Regions from separate parts of the Streptomyces sp. NPDC059785 genome, predicted to be linked through region 3. Evidence: riboswitches for the same ligand, from Rfam matches in the RefSeq annotation. Region 3 holds a riboswitch; each other region holds the start of a gene.

Region 1 (4,751 bases), on a different contig from region 3:
GGGTGTGGGAGTGCTGGTCTACGGTGGCGACGCGGCGCGCGACGGCACGGCGTCCGGTCCGCCGCAGGGGCCGGCCGTCCAGGGTGACGACTCCGGCGGAGGGGGCGAGGACACCGGCGAGCAGCCGGAGCAGGGTCGACTTCCCGGACCCGTTGGGCCCGAGCAGCCCGACCGTCTCGCCGGGCCGCAGCACGAGGGTGACCCCGTCGACGACGAGCCGCCCGCCGACCCGCCACCCGACCCGCTCGGCCCGCAGCCCGCCGTCCAGAGCACCCGGAGCCTGCTCCTCCCCCGGGACCGGCGCCCCGCCCACCCCGCCGGGACGGTCCGTCGCGGCGGGACGGTCCGTTTCAGCGGGACGGTCCGCCCCGGCGGGGCCCGTCGCCCGTGCCCGCCCCCCGGGACCGGCGCCCGTCACGTCTTCCTCCGGCCCCGGTACAGCACCGCGACGAACGCCGGTACAGGCGTCGTCCACGACGCCCGGATCCCGCCCCTCCCCCGCAACCGGCGCCCCGCCCACCCCACCGGGACGGCCCGCCCCGGCAGGGCCCGTCGCCCGTGCCCGCCCCCCGGGACCGGCGCCCGTCACGTCTTCCTCCGGCCCCGGTACAGCACCGCGACGAACGCCGGTACGCCGATGAGGGACGTCACCACGCCCACGGGGACCTCCTGGGGGTCGATGACGGTGCGGGCGGCGGTGTCCACCCAGACCAGGAAGACGGCGCCGGCCAGCGCCGTGACCGGCAGCAGGCGGGCGTGGCCGGGGCCGGTGAGGGCGCGGGTCGCGTGCGGCAGCACCAGGCCGACGAAGCCGATCGCACCGGCGCAGGCGACCAGGGCCGCGGTGAGCAGCGCCGTGGCGCAGAGCAGGATCAGCCGGGTCCTGGCCACCCGTACGCCGAGCGCCGCCGCGGCCTCCTCGCCGAACGCGAACGCGTCCAGGGTGCGGGCGTGCCCGAGGCAGACCAGCAGCACCGCGGCGAGCAGCACCGCGCACAGCAGCACCTCGCCCCAGCCGGCCCCGGTGAGCGAGCCGAGCAGCCAGAACAGCACGCCCCGGGTGGTCTCGGCGTCGGCGGAGGTCAGCACTACGAACGAGGTGAGCGCGGAGAACAGCTGCATGGCTGCGACCCCGGAGAGGACGACCCGGTCGGTGCTGCCGCCGAGGCTGTGGCTGAGCAGCAGTACGAGCCCGAAGGAGAGCAGCGCCCCGGCGAACGCGCCCGCGGAGAGCGAGACGGCGCCGCCGCCCACCCCGAGCACGACGACGGCGACGGCGCCGGTGGACGCGCCGGAGGAGACGCCGAGCACGAACGGGTCGGCCAGCGGATTGCGCAGCAGCGACTGCATGACCGCCCCGCACAGCGCGAGCCCCGCCCCGCACACGGCGGCGAGCAGGGTGCGGGGCATGCGCAGGTTCCACACGATGCCGTCCCGCAGTGGCGCGAGCGTGCTCTCGCCGAGGCCGAGGTGGGCGGCGGCGGCCGCCCAGACGTCGGCCGTGGAGATGTCGGCGGGCCCGATGGTGACGGCCAGGGCGACGGACACCACGAGCGCGAGCAGCCCGCCGGCCGTGAGCAGCGCGGTACGCACCCACAGGCGCGGCGCCGTGTCCGGACACGGCGCCGTACCCGAATGCGGCGTCGGCTCCGGACGCGGCCCCATGTGCTTCCTCACTTCGCGAGCCCGAAGTCGCGCAGCCCCGCCGCGACCTGCTCGATCCCCTCGACCGTGCGGATGGACGGGTTCATCGCCTGCCCGCTGAGCAGGACGTACCGCTTCTTCTTCACCGCGGTGAGGTTGCGGGTGGCGGCGTTGGTCTCCAGGAAGTGGATCTTCGCCTCGGCGGTCTCGGCGGTCTGCGACTTGCGGGTCAGGTCACCGAGGACGATGACGTCGGGGTCGCGGTCGGCGACGGTCTCCCAGTTGATCTGCGGCCACTCGTCGTGGGTGTCGGAGAAGACGTTCTCGGCGCCGAGGGCGCGGGTGATGGCGCCGGGGGCGCCGCAGCAGCCGGCGAGGTAGGGCGACTGGGAGTTGGCGAACCAGTACATGAGGGAGACGCCCGAGGCGTCGAGCCCGTCGGTCGCCTCACTCACCCGTTGCTTCAGCCCGGCGACGAGCTTCTCGCCGCGCGCGTCGACGCCGAAGGCGTGCGCGAGGTCGCGTATCTCGCCGTAGACGGTGTCGAGGGTGAGCGCCTTGCCGCGGGAGCCGTCGCCGCCGCTGTCGTTGTCCTTGCCGCCGTCGGAGCAGTCGGCGGGCGAGACGTACGTGGGCACGCCCAGGTCCTCGAACTGGTCGCGGGTGGCGACGCCGCCCTTGCCGAGCGTGGAGACGAAGGACGCGGTGACGAAGTCGGGCTCGGCGTCCAGCACCTTCTCGAACGAGGGGTTGTTGTCCGCGAGCCGCGGCACCTTCGCGTTCGCCTTCTCCAGGCCCTTCATCACCGGGTCGGTCCAGGTCGCGGTGCCCGCGAGCCGGTCCCCGAGGCCGAGGGAGAGCAGGATCTCGGTGCTGCCCTGGTTGAGGGAGACGGCGTGCCGCGGGGCCGACTTCAGGGTGACCTGGCGGCCGCAGTTGTCGATGGTGCGGGGGTATCCGGCGGCGGACTCCTCCGCCTTCGCGCCGTCGGCGCCGGAGCCGCCGCAGGCGGTGAGCAGCAGTGCGGGGGCGAGGAGCAGGGCCGCGGTGCGGCGGGGGGCACGGAGCGGGGGAATGCGGAGCACGGGCATGCCTCGGTTGTCGGGGCTCGGACGCGGAGCCTGGCCTACGGACGTCCTCCCCGCACGGGGGCGCGGAGGGGCCAGCAGGTCTTCGGACTCGGGTTCGTCCGGCCGGGGCGCCTTCCCGGGAACTGTCCGTGCCGGCCGTACGGCCGTCGCGGGCGCTGCTCCCAGTGGCGTCGATGCCCCGCCCGTCCCCCTCACCGCTGCGCGTCAGTTCCGGATTCGCACCGGATTCCCTGGCCTCGGATGTGGCTCGACTGGCTCCGGAACCCTATCAAGGGGTCCCGCCGGCCGGTTCACGCGGACCCCGGGGCCGTCCGGCGGCTCCGCCACGGGCCGGTGGGCGGCCGCCCGCGCCGGGCGGCCGCCCTGTGTCCTTGCACCCTTACGTCCTCACGTCCTCACGTCCTCACGTCCTCACGTCCTCACGTCCTCACGTCCGTACGTCCGTACGTCCGTACGTCCGTACGTCAGAACAGCTTCTTGCCGCGCAGCCGGGCCTTGACCGCCTCCCGTCCGTTGCCCAGGACGAGCCTGCGGACGACGGGGTCGGCCTCGGTGGCGGCCCAGCGGACCATCCGCAGCAGCGTCCTGGGCTGCGGGTTCAGGAAGCGGACGTCGCGCTCGGCGTACCCGAAGTGCTTGGGTACGAAGTCGGCCGCGAGCAGCCGGTCGTAGAGCAGGTCGGCGGCGTCCGCGGCGGTGACGGCACCGGCCTCGACCGCCTCGCAGCTCTTGACCATCGTCTCGTACAGCTCGGCGAAGCCGTCGTGGTCGGGCCAGTACAGGCCCGGGTAGGGCACCTCCTCCAGGTCGGTGAAGTGCTGGTCGCGGCCGTCCTTGCGGAACTTGGTCAGCGCGGTCTGCATCCGGTAGACGCCCGCGTTGGCGCCCCAGGCCCAGATCCGGAAGACCGCGCTCCACAGGTCGTAGTCGCACCAGGAGATGAAGGCCGAGTTCACCAGGGAGTCGTTGTAGTCGAACAGCGACTGCTGGAGCCGGTCCACGGGGGCGAACCGGTCGCCGGAGAAGTCGTCGTCCCGCACCGCGCGCAGCAGCCGCCGGGCCAGCACGTTCAGGGCCTCGGTGGTGTTGGACAGACCGCGGGAGAACAGCGGGTCGAGGAAGCCCGCGGCGTGCGAGAGCAGGAACCAGCGGTCGCCCGCGGTCTGCCGGGAGGAGTACTGGAGCCGTCCGGTCGAGGTCCATTCCCGTACCGGCTTCATGCCCTCGAACTGCCGGACGATGTCGGGGAAGGGTGCCGCGAGCCGGGCGAAGTCCTCCTCGGGGGCGACTCCTCCGGGCTTGGGAAAGCGGCGCGGGTCGACGGTCATGCCGACGCTGCACAGCGGGTTCTTGGACCACTTGTTGTTGTTGAAGCCGATGACCCAGGCCCAGCCGCGGTCGAACATGTGGTGCACGGTGCCCTCGTACCAGGGAACGGGCGGGCGCTGGCTGTCCGGGAGGTGGTCGAAGAGCCGGTCGGTGGGGGTGAGGTCGACGACGTGGTTCCAGATGGAGCGCGAGTGGTGCTTGAACCGGCAGGGGTCCTCGCGCAGGCCGAACTTCTCCGCCACCGGTGAGCGGAAGCCGCTGGCGTCCACGAGGTAGCGTGCCCGGTACTCGCCGCCGCGCCCGGCCAGGGTGACCCCGGAGCCGTCGAAGTCGATGTCGTCGACGAAGAAGTTCTGCCGGGCCCGGCAGCCGTACTTGACGGCGACCTGGAAGAGCCAGGAGTCGGTGTCCTGGCGGAACAGGTGGGCGGCCTCGTGCAGGAGCTGGGGCGGGGTGTTGAACTCGTTGACCTCGCGCGGGTTCTGCGGCGCGTCCTCGTGGTGCAGCAGGAAGCCGAAGTGCCGCTTGACGCCGAAGCGGGGGCCGATGGTGCGGGTGGTGTCGGTGAACGAGGCGAGCGCGGCGATCTCGGGGACGTCGTAGCGTTCCGCGAGGGTGCGCAGCGACACCAGGGTGAACGGGATCGTCGACTCGCCGATCGCGAAGCGCGGGTGCGAGCCGGCGTCC
Region 2 (4,751 bases), on a different contig from region 3:
ACCCCTCGGCCGTCGAGCACTTGGTCGTCCGCGGCCGGCGCGGCGGCAGCGCCATCGCGGCGGCGGCCGTCAACGCGATCGCCAGCGAGCGGGAATGACGTCATGAAGTGACGAGAAGGAATCATGAAGTGACGAGAAGGACTGACGTCACGAAGTGACAGGCTTGGCCTCGTGAAGTGAGCCGAGGAGCCGGCGCGCCGCCTCCTCCGGTCCCGGCACCACCGGCACGCCCTCCGGGACCGGCGGGCGCCGGATCATCACGACCGGTACCGCTGCCTCGCGTGCCGCCGTCAGCTTCGGCGCGGTGGCTTCTCCGCCGCTGTCCTTGGTGACGAGTACGTCGATCCGGTGCCGGCGCAGCAGCTCGCGCTCCCCGTCGAGGGCGAAGGGCCCGCGGGCGAGCAGCACCTCCATGTGCCGGGGGTGCGGAGGTTCGGGCGCGTCCACGGAACGGACCAGGAACCACAGGCCGTCCAGCTCCGCGAAGTCCGCGAGGCCCGTCCGCCCTGTGGTCAGGAACACCCGGCGGCCCAGCGCGGGCAGCAGCGCCGCCGCCTGTGCGGGCGAGGCCGCGTCGTGCCAGACGTCGCCCCGACCGGGGACCCAGCCGGGCCGCCGCACGGCGAGCAGGGGAACATGGGTGGTGGCGGCCGCCTCGGCCGCGTGGAAACCGATCGTCCGGGCGAAGGGGTGAGTGGCATCGACGAGTGCGTCCACCCGTTCCGCGCGCAGCCACCCGGCCAGTCCCCCGGCGCCGCCGAAGCCGCCCGTGCGGACCTCGCCAGGCGGCAGCCGGGGTGCGGCCACGCGTCCGGCGAGCGACGTCGTCACGCGCAGGTGCGGCGCCTCGGCGGCCAGGATCTCGGCGAGCCGGCGCGCCTCCGTCGTACCGCCGAGGATCAGGACGTGCACGGCGACGCCCGCCTCTCCTCGTTCGTCGGCCGCGGTGAAGCCATCTGCGATGCAGTCATCTGCGGTGGGACCTCCCCTGGGGGTGCGGTGTGAGCGGCGGTGCGGTGTGAGCGGCGGTGCGGCGAAGGGCGGCCGCGGCGCCCAACTCAAGCACACCGGGCTGCGGCCCGGCTGGACCACCGGTGCCTGCGCGACGGGCGCCGCCACCGCCGCGTACACGGCGCTGCTGACCGGTGACTTCCCGGATCCGGTGACGGTGACGCTGCCCAAGGGGCAGACCCCGGCGTTCGCGCTGGCGGCGGAGGAGCTGGGCGACGGCTCCGCGATGGCCGGGATCGTGAAGGACGCCGGTGACGATCCGGACGTCACGCACGGCGCGCTGGTACGGGCCACGGTGCGGCGGCTGCCGGCCGGTTCGGGCGTGGTCTTCCGGGCGGGCCCCGGCGTCGGCACCGTCACCCGGCCCGGACTGCCGCTGCCCGTCGGCGAACCGGCCGTCAACCCCGTCCCCCGGCAGATGATGCGCGACCACGTCGCCGAGGTCGCCCGCCGGTACGGCGACGGGGGCGACGTCGAGATCACCCTCTCCGTCGACCACGGCGAGGAGATCGCCCGCTCCACCTGGAACCCCCGGCTCGGCATCCTCGGCGGCCTGTCCATCCTCGGTACGACCGGGATCGTCGTGCCGTACTCGTGCTCGGCGTGGATCGACTCCATCCGGCGCGGGGTCGACGTGGCCCGCGCCGCCGGACGCACGCATGTGGCGGGCTGCACCGGCTCCACCTCGGAGAAGACCGTCGTCGCGGTGCACGGGCTGCCCGAGGACGCGCTGCTCGACATGGGCGACTTCGCGGGCGCGGTGCTGAAGTACGTACGCCGCCATCCTGTCGACCGGCTCACGGTCTGCGGCGGTTTCGCCAAGCTGTCGAAGCTGGCGGCCGGGCAGCTCGATCTGCACTCCGCCCGCTCGCAGGTCGACAAGGGCTTCCTCGCCGGACTGGCCCGCCGGGGCGGCGCCGACGAGGCGCTGGCCGCGCGGGTGGCCGGGGCCAACACGGGGCTCGCCGCGCTCCAGCTCTGCACGGCGGCCGGGGTCCCGCTCGGCGATCTGGTGGCGACGGCGGCGCGCGACGAGGCACTGGCCGTGCTGCGGGGCGCGCCCGTCGCGGTCGACGTGATCTGCATCGACCGGGCGGGCGGCATCGTGGGCCGCAGCTCGGTCCGCTAGGGCGTACCTGACGGAAGCCCCTGTCGCGAGCCCGGTCCGCCGGGCGGTCCGGGCTGCGCGGGCGGGCGTCGCCGTACGCCCCCGAGGGCTTCTTGCGGCTCCCCGCCTGCGGGGACTACTGTCACCACGCCTTGGTGCACGGGAAATCCGGTGTGATGCCGGTGCGGCCCTCGCCACTGTGATCGGGAAGTCCGGCTCCGGCCCTCGGACCTGTCGTCGACAGGATCCAACGGGCAGCCACTGGGTCCTCGGACCCGGGAAGGCGGAGCACGGATGTGGTACCCGTCAGCCAGGAGACCGGCCAAGGCACTTCAACCATCCACGAGGTGCTGGAGAGGGTCTGCTGAGTCATGCACATAGCCGAGGGTTTTCTGCCTCCGGCGCACGCGGTCGCCTGGGGCGTCGCGTCGGCGCCGTTCGTCGTCCACGGAGTCCGGTCACTCACCCGTGAGGTCAGAGAGCACCCCGAGAGCACACTGCTCCTGGGTGCCTCCGGTGCCTTCACGTTCGTCCTGTCGGCTCTCAAGCTGCCGTCCGTCACCGGCAGTTGTTCACATCCCACCGGCACCGGGCTCGGCGCGATCCTGTTCCGTCCGCCGATCATGGCGGTCCTCGGCACCATCACGCTGCTCTTCCAGGCGCTGCTGCTCGCGCACGGCGGCCTGACCACGCTCGGCGCCAACGTCTTCTCGATGGCGATCGTCGGCCCCTGGGCCGGGTACGGGACCTACCGGCTGCTGCGGCGCTTCGACGTCCCGCTGATGGTCGCCGTGTTCTTCGGCGCGTTCGTCGCCGACCTGTCCACCTACTGCGTCACCAGCGTGCAGCTCGCCCTGGCCTTCCCCGACCCGGGCAGCGGCTTCGCGGGCGCGCTCGGCAAGTTCGGCGCGATCTTCGCCGTCACGCAGATCCCGCTGGCGGTGAGCGAGGGCCTGCTCACGGTGCTGGTGATGCGGCTGCTGGTCCAGTCGAGCAAGGGCGAACTGACCCGGCTGGGCGTGCTCCTGGCCAAGGGCGGAAACCGTACGGGCACGGGTGCTGGTCCCGGATCCGGCTCCGGCTCCGGCTCCGGCTCCGAGGCGGTGGCCCGGTGAAGCGTCACACGAAGATCAACCTCCTGCTGCTGCTCGTCGTGGTCGCGCTCGCCGTGCTGCCGCTGGTGCTCGGTCTCGGCGACGGCAAGGAGGAGCCGTTCGCCGGTGCCGACGCCCAGGCGGAGACGGCGATCACCGAGCTCGAACCGGACTACGAGCCGTGGTTCTCGCCGCTGTACGAACCGCCGTCCGGCGAGATCGAGTCGGCGCTCTTCGCCCTCCAGGCGGCCATCGGCGCGGGCGTGCTCGCGTACTACTTCGGGCTGCGGCGCGGGCGGCGCCAGGGCGAACAGCGGGCGCGGGCGCAGGACGGTCTCCCGGAGGAGCGGGAGAGCGGGCCCGGCGCCGCCGCGGAGGACACCACGGCCGGGCGGCGGGCCTGATCCCCCGTGCTGCCGATCGACGCGGCGGCGTACAGCAGTCGCTGGCGCCGCCGCCACCCTGTGGACAAGGCGGTCCTCGGGCTCGGTCTGACCGTGCTCGCGATCTCCCTGCCGGCCTGGCCGGGCGCCGCCTTCGTCCTGGTCACGGCGCTCGTCCTGCTGCTCGGTCCGGCGGGCGTGCCGGGCCGCCGGCTGTGGCGCGCGTACCGGGTGCCGCTGGGCTTCTGCGTGACGGGGGCGGTCACTCTGCTCGTGCAGGTCGGCGGGCCGGGCCGTTTCGTCGCGTTCGCCGACGGCGGGCCGGTGCGCGCGGGTGAGCTGCTGCTGCGGACCTCGGCGGCCTCCCTGGGCGTCCTGCTGTTCGCGTTCACCACGCCCATGGCGGACCTGCTGCCACGCCTGGTGCGGGCGGGCGTGCCCGCGCCGGTCGTCGACGTCGCCCTGGTGACGTACCGCATGAGCTTCCTGCTCCTGGACTCGGTGCGCCGGATCCGTCAGGCGCAGGCGGCGCGGCTCGGGCACACCACGCGCGCGGCCGCCTGGCGGTCGCTGGCCGGGCTCGGCGCCACGGCGTTCGTCCGGGCCTTCGACCGGGCGGCGCGGCTCCAGACCGGGCTCGCGGGACGCGGTTACGACGGCACCCTGCGCGTCCTGGTGCCCGAGGCCCGCGTCTCCGTCCCCTTCACCGCGGCGAGCCTCGCCCTGCTCACGGCGGTGGCCGCACTGACCCTCGTACTGGAAAGGCCCCTGTCATGAACGAGCCCGCCCGGGAGTCCGTCGGCGAGCCCGCTCTCGTCGCGCTGCGGGGCGCGTTCTTCGCGTACGAGGAGGGGCCGCCGGTGTTCAGCGGGCTCGACTTCGGGATACGCGAGGGGCGTGCCCTGGCGCTCCTCGGCCGCAACGGCAGCGGCAAGACCACCCTGATGCGGCTGCTCAGCGGCGGGCTGCGGCCGGGCGACGGCCGGTTGACCGTCGAAGGGCGACCCGTCACGTACGACCGTAAGGGCCTGACCCGGCTGCGGACGACGGTGCAACTGGTCGTACAGGACCCGGACGACCAGCTCTTCGCCGCGTCCGTCGCCCAGGACGTGTCCTTCGGGCCGCTGAACCTCGGTCTGCCGGACGACGAGGTCC
Region 3 (4,751 bases):
TCAACTGGTCGAAGGCGCGGGCGAGGGGCGCCAGGTTCGTCTACATCAAGGCGACCGAGTCGACCACCTACCGCAATCCCTACTTCACGCAGCAGTACAACGGCTCGCGCGCCGCGGGCCTGCTCCGCGGCGCGTACCACTTCGCCGTCCCGAACAAGTCGTCCGGCACCGCGCAGGCCGCGTTCTTCGTGCGCCACGGGGGCGGCTGGCGCGCGGACGGCCGGACGCTGCCGCCCGCGCTGGACATCGAGCACAACCCGTACAGCAGGAAGAAGAAGTGCTACGGCCTCAGCAAGGCGCGGATGGTCCACTGGATCGCGGCCTTCAGCAACGAGGTGAAGCGCCGGACCGGCCGCCGCCCGGTGATCTACACGACCACGCTCTGGTGGAACAAGTGCACCGGCGGCAGCCGCGCCTTCGCGGCGAACCATCCGCTCTGGCTCGCCCGCTACGACGCTGGGAGCGCGGGGGCGCTGCCGGCCGGCTGGTCGTTCTGGACCTTCTGGCAGTACGACAACCGGGGCCGGCTGCCGGGTGACCAGAATCTCTTCAACGGCTCCATGAACCAGCTGCGGAAACTCGCGAGCGGATAGCGAAACCGCGAAGGCCATAAGCGGGGGCCATACGCGAGGCCGTACGCGAGGCCATGAGCGGAGACGCAGATTCCACCTTTGTTCGGTCCGGCGGGCCGTCACTCCCTCGTAAGTGGAGTGGCGGCCCGCCGATTGGGTCACCCCACCGCCCGCCTCAGTTCATCTTCCGTTCACCCTGGTTGCCTACGTTCAGCCTGCCACTGACGTCCAACAGAAGCCTGGGTAAATGGAACACATCACGCTTCTCCTCGGGATCGTGATCGTCACCGCTCTCGTGTTCGATTTCACGAACGGTTTCCACGACACCGCCAACGCGATGGCCACCACCATCTCGACCGGCGCACTCAAGCCCAAGGTCGCGGTGGCCATGTCCGCCGTCCTCAACCTTGTCGGCGCGTTCCTGTCCGTCGAAGTCGCCAACACGATCTCCAAAGGTCTCGTCGACGAATCCGGCATCCAGCCAGAGGTGATCTTCGCGGCGCTCGTCGGCGCGATCCTCTGGAACCTGCTGACCTGGCTCGTCGGACTCCCCTCCAGCTCCTCCCACGCCCTGATGGGCGGTCTGATCGGCGCCACCATCGCCTCGGCCGGCACGGCCGCAGTGCACGGCGGCGTACTGGTCACCAAGGTGCTGATCCCGGCCGTCGCGGCCCCCGTGGTCGCGGGCGTCGCGGCACTGATCGCCACCCGCATGTCGTACGCGCTCGGCGCCAAGGCCGGCGGCAGGTCCACCGAGAAGGGCTACCGCGCCGGCCAGATCGCCTCCGCGGGCCTGGTCTCGCTGGCCCACGGCACCAACGACGCCCAGAAGACGATGGGCATCATCACCCTGGCCCTGGTCGCAGGCGGCGCCGTCGCCCCCGACTCCGACCCGCCGGTCTGGGTCATCCTCTCGGCCGGCTGCGCCATCGCGCTCGGCACCTACCTGGGCGGCTGGCGCATCATCCGCACGATGGGCAAGGGCCTGACCGACCTCCAGCCGCAGCAGGGCTTCGCCGCCCAGACCAGCGCGGCCACGGTCATCCTCGCCTCCTCCCACATCGGCTTCTCGCTCTCCACCACGCACTCCGTCTCGGGCTCCGTGATGGGCGCGGGCCTCGGCCGCAAGGGCGGCGTGGTCCGCTGGTCCACCGCCACCCGGATGTGCGTCGCCTGGGTCCTGACCCTGCCGGCCGCCGCTGTCGTCGGCGCCCTCGCCGAGTGGGTGACCGGCTTCGGCGACTGGGGCACCGCCCTCGTCGCCGTCTTCCTGATCGCCTCCTGCACCGCGATCTGGCTGGTCTCCCGCCGCGGCGAGGTCGTCGACCACACCAACGTCAACGAGCCGGACGCCGATGCCGAGCCCGCCGGTGTGGTGACCGCGGCCATCGCCGCCGTCACCCCGCCCCCGGCCGGCCCCGTGACCGGGACACTCACGGCAACCGTCCCGGCGACCACCGACACCCCGGCGGCCCCGAAGGCCCCCGAGGCCGTGGCCTGACCTCCAAGGACCAAGGAAGCAGCATGAACATCGACTGGGCAGCCCTCGGCTCCGTCTTCGGAGTCAGCCTCGTGGTGACCGTGGTCCTCGTCGGCCTCTTCACCCTGGGCATACTCGGCCTCTCCAAGCGCGAGTCCGCTACCGCGCAGGGCGGATCCGCGGCCCTCGCGGCCACCGGCGCCTGCGTCTGCTTCGCCGCGTGCGCGGCGGCGGTGGCGTACGGGATCTATCTGATCGTCGCCTGACGGCAGGGACCGGAGGCGACGACAAGGGGGACTTCCGAGGCGGGGTGCGGGACCGGAGCGGGTCCCGCACCCCGCCTCCGTGTGGGCCTCGGCACACTGTCCCCGCGCAGGTCAACAGCAAGTTGACGGGTGTTCTCAGCGCGTGGTGAACTGCCAAGGCCAAGTACGGCGGCAGGAGAGGAAGCCCGGTGCGAATCCGGCGCGGTCCCGCCACTGTCACCGGGGAGAACCTCCCCGGGAGCCAGGAACTCTCACCGCCGGTCTCGTCGAACCAGGGCGTGGACACCCTGAGTGAGGACATATCGCCATGCGCGGCTGCCCGGTGCCGTTCCCGTTCCGTGCGTTCAGTGCGTTCCGTACCAGGTGTTCCGGCCGTACGAGGGTGACGGTGCCAGGTCCCGGCTCCGCCGGCGCGGGCATCGGCTGAACCGATGGGTGCCGATCGCGTCTTCGCGTACGGCGCCGCCGCCGGCCTCCTCGGTGACCTGCTCCTCGGCGATCCCCGCCGCGGGCATCCCGTCGCCGTGTTCGGCCGGGCCGCCGGTGCCGTCGAGCGCGTGCTGTGGCGGGACGACCGGGGCCGCGGCGCGCTGCACACCGCCGTCTGCGTGGGCTCGGCCGTCGGGCTCGCCGCGCTGGCCGACCGCTCCGTACGCCGCTCCCGCGCCGCCTCCGTCGCACTGACCGCCGCCGCCACCTGGGCCGTCGTCGGCGGCACCAGCCTGGCCCGGGAGGCCCGCGCCATCGGCGGCGCGCTCGCCGCCGGGGACATCGACGTCGCACGCGAACGGCTGCCGCACCTGTGCGGGCGCGATCCGCAGGCGCTGGACGCCGACGGGATCGCGCGGGCGGTGGTCGAGTCCGTCGCCGAGAACACCTCCGACGCCGTGGTCGGCGCCCTCATGTGGGGGGCCGCCGCCGGGGTCCCGGGGCTGGTCGGCTTCCGCGCCGTCAACACTCTCGACGCCATGGTCGGGCACAAGTCCCCCCGTTACCGCCGCTACGGCTGGGCCTCCGCGCGCCTCGACGACGTCGCGGGCTGGCCCGGCGCGCGGCTGACCGCCGTGCTCGCCACCGTCGCGGGCGGCGACCCGCGGGGCGCCCTGCGCGCCTGGCGGGCCGACGCGAGGAAGCACCCGAGCCCCAACGCCGGACCCGTCGAGGCCTCCTTCGCGGGCGCGCTCGGGGTCCGGCTCGGCGGGACGCTGTCGTACGGCGGCCGGGTCGAGCACCGGCCGGTGCTCAACGAAGACGGCCGGTCCGTGGAGATTGGCGACGTCGAACGGGCCGTACGGCTGTCGCGGCGGGTGGGCTGGCTGGCCCTCGGCGTCTGCGCAACAGGACGGCTGCTGGGGCGACGCCTGCACGCATCACGGCTACGAGGAGGCAGATGATGAGCGGCGGCGGACTACTGGTCGCGGGCACCACCTCCGACGCGGGCAAGAGCGTCGTCACCGCCGGGATCTGCCGGTGGCTGGTACGGCAGGGCGTCAAGGTCGCGCCGTTCAAGGCGCAGAACATGTCCCTCAACTCCTTCGTCACCCGCGAGGGCGCCGAGATCGGACGGGCGCAGGCCATGCAGGCCCAGGCGTGCCGGATCGAGCCGACCGCGCTGATGAACCCCGTACTGCTCAAGCCCGGCGGCGACCGCAGCAGCCAGGTCGTGCTGATGGGCAAGCCGGTCGGCGAGATGAGCGCGCGCGGCTACCACGGCGGCCGGCAGCAGGCGCTGCTCGGCACCGTCCTGGACTGCCTGGCCGAGTTGCGGGGCACGTATGACGCGGTGATCTGCGAGGGGGCCGGCAGTCCCGCCGAAATCAATCTGCGCCGCACCGACATCGTGAACATGGGCATCGCCCGCAACGCGCGGCTGCCCGTGCTCGTCGTCGGCGACATCGACCGCGGCGGCGTCTTCGCCTCCTTCTTCGGCACCGTCGCGCTGCTGAGCCGCGAGGACCAGGAACTCGTCGCCGGTTTCCTGGTGAACAAGTTCCGCGGCGACGTCTCCCTGCTGGAGCCGGGCCTCGACATGCTGAAGGACCTCACCGGCCGCCCCTCCTACGGCGTGCTGCCGTTCCGGCACGGGCTCGGTATCGACGAGGAGGACGGACTCCGTGTCTCGCTGCGCGGCGCCGTCCGCGAGTCCGCGGTCTCCTCCCCCGTCGGCGAGGACATCCTCCGCGTCGCCGTCTGCGCCGTCCCGCTGATGTCCAACTTCACCGACGTCGACGCGCTGGCCGCCGAGCCCGGCGTCGTCGTGCGGTTCGTGGACCGCCCCGAGGAACTGGCCGACGCCGATCTCGTCGTCGTACCCGGCACCCGCGGCACGGTGAAGGCCCTGCGGTGGCTGCGCGAGCGCGGGCTCGCGGACGCGATCGCGCGGCGGGCCGCCGAGGGACGGCCCGTGCTCGGCGTCTGCGGCGGCTTCCAGAT

Evidence for each region. Region 3 has a riboswitch for cobalamin ahead of ACFV6E_RS16470 (cobalamin biosynthesis protein). Riboswitches for the same ligand answer to the same signal wherever they lie in the genome.
Region 1: linked by a shared signal. The riboswitch ahead of ACFV6E_RS41395 (ABC transporter substrate-binding protein) and the one ahead of ACFV6E_RS16470 (cobalamin biosynthesis protein) in region 3 are both predicted to bind cobalamin.
Region 2: linked by a shared signal. The riboswitch ahead of ACFV6E_RS08630 (energy-coupling factor ABC transporter permease) and the one ahead of ACFV6E_RS16470 (cobalamin biosynthesis protein) in region 3 are both predicted to bind cobalamin.

Annotation. Positions count from the first base shown of each region.
Region 1 covers NZ_JBHWHV010000104.1:5,830-10,580, forward strand. The annotation lists gene ACFV6E_RS41385 (ABC transporter ATP-binding protein) at 1-313, opposite strand, end outside; gene ACFV6E_RS41390 (FecCD family ABC transporter permease) at 586-1,665, opposite strand; gene ACFV6E_RS41395 (ABC transporter substrate-binding protein) at 1,674-2,735, opposite strand; cobalamin riboswitch at 2,791-3,006, opposite strand; gene ACFV6E_RS41400 (NAD(P)/FAD-dependent oxidoreductase) at 3,200-4,751, opposite strand, start outside.
Region 2 covers NZ_JBHWHV010000008.1:107,453-112,203, reverse strand. The annotation lists gene ACFV6E_RS08645 (precorrin-8X methylmutase) at 1-98, shown strand, start outside; gene ACFV6E_RS08640 (cobalt-precorrin-6A reductase) at 148-912, opposite strand; gene ACFV6E_RS08635 (cobalt-precorrin-5B (C(1))-methyltransferase) at 962-2,140, shown strand; cobalamin riboswitch at 2,256-2,461, shown strand; gene ACFV6E_RS08630 (energy-coupling factor ABC transporter permease) at 2,491-3,234, shown strand; gene ACFV6E_RS08625 (energy-coupling factor ABC transporter substrate-binding protein) at 3,231-3,617, shown strand; gene cbiQ (cobalt ECF transporter T component CbiQ) at 3,624-4,373, shown strand; gene ACFV6E_RS08615 (energy-coupling factor ABC transporter ATP-binding protein) at 4,370-4,751, shown strand, end outside.
Region 3 covers NZ_JBHWHV010000018.1:83,573-88,323, reverse strand. The annotation lists gene ACFV6E_RS16485 (lysozyme) at 1-593, shown strand, start outside; gene ACFV6E_RS16480 (anion permease) at 820-2,073, shown strand; gene ACFV6E_RS16475 (hypothetical protein) at 2,097-2,318, shown strand; cobalamin riboswitch at 2,447-2,590, shown strand; gene ACFV6E_RS16470 (cobalamin biosynthesis protein) at 2,750-3,712, shown strand; gene ACFV6E_RS16465 (cobyric acid synthase) at 3,712-4,751, shown strand, end outside.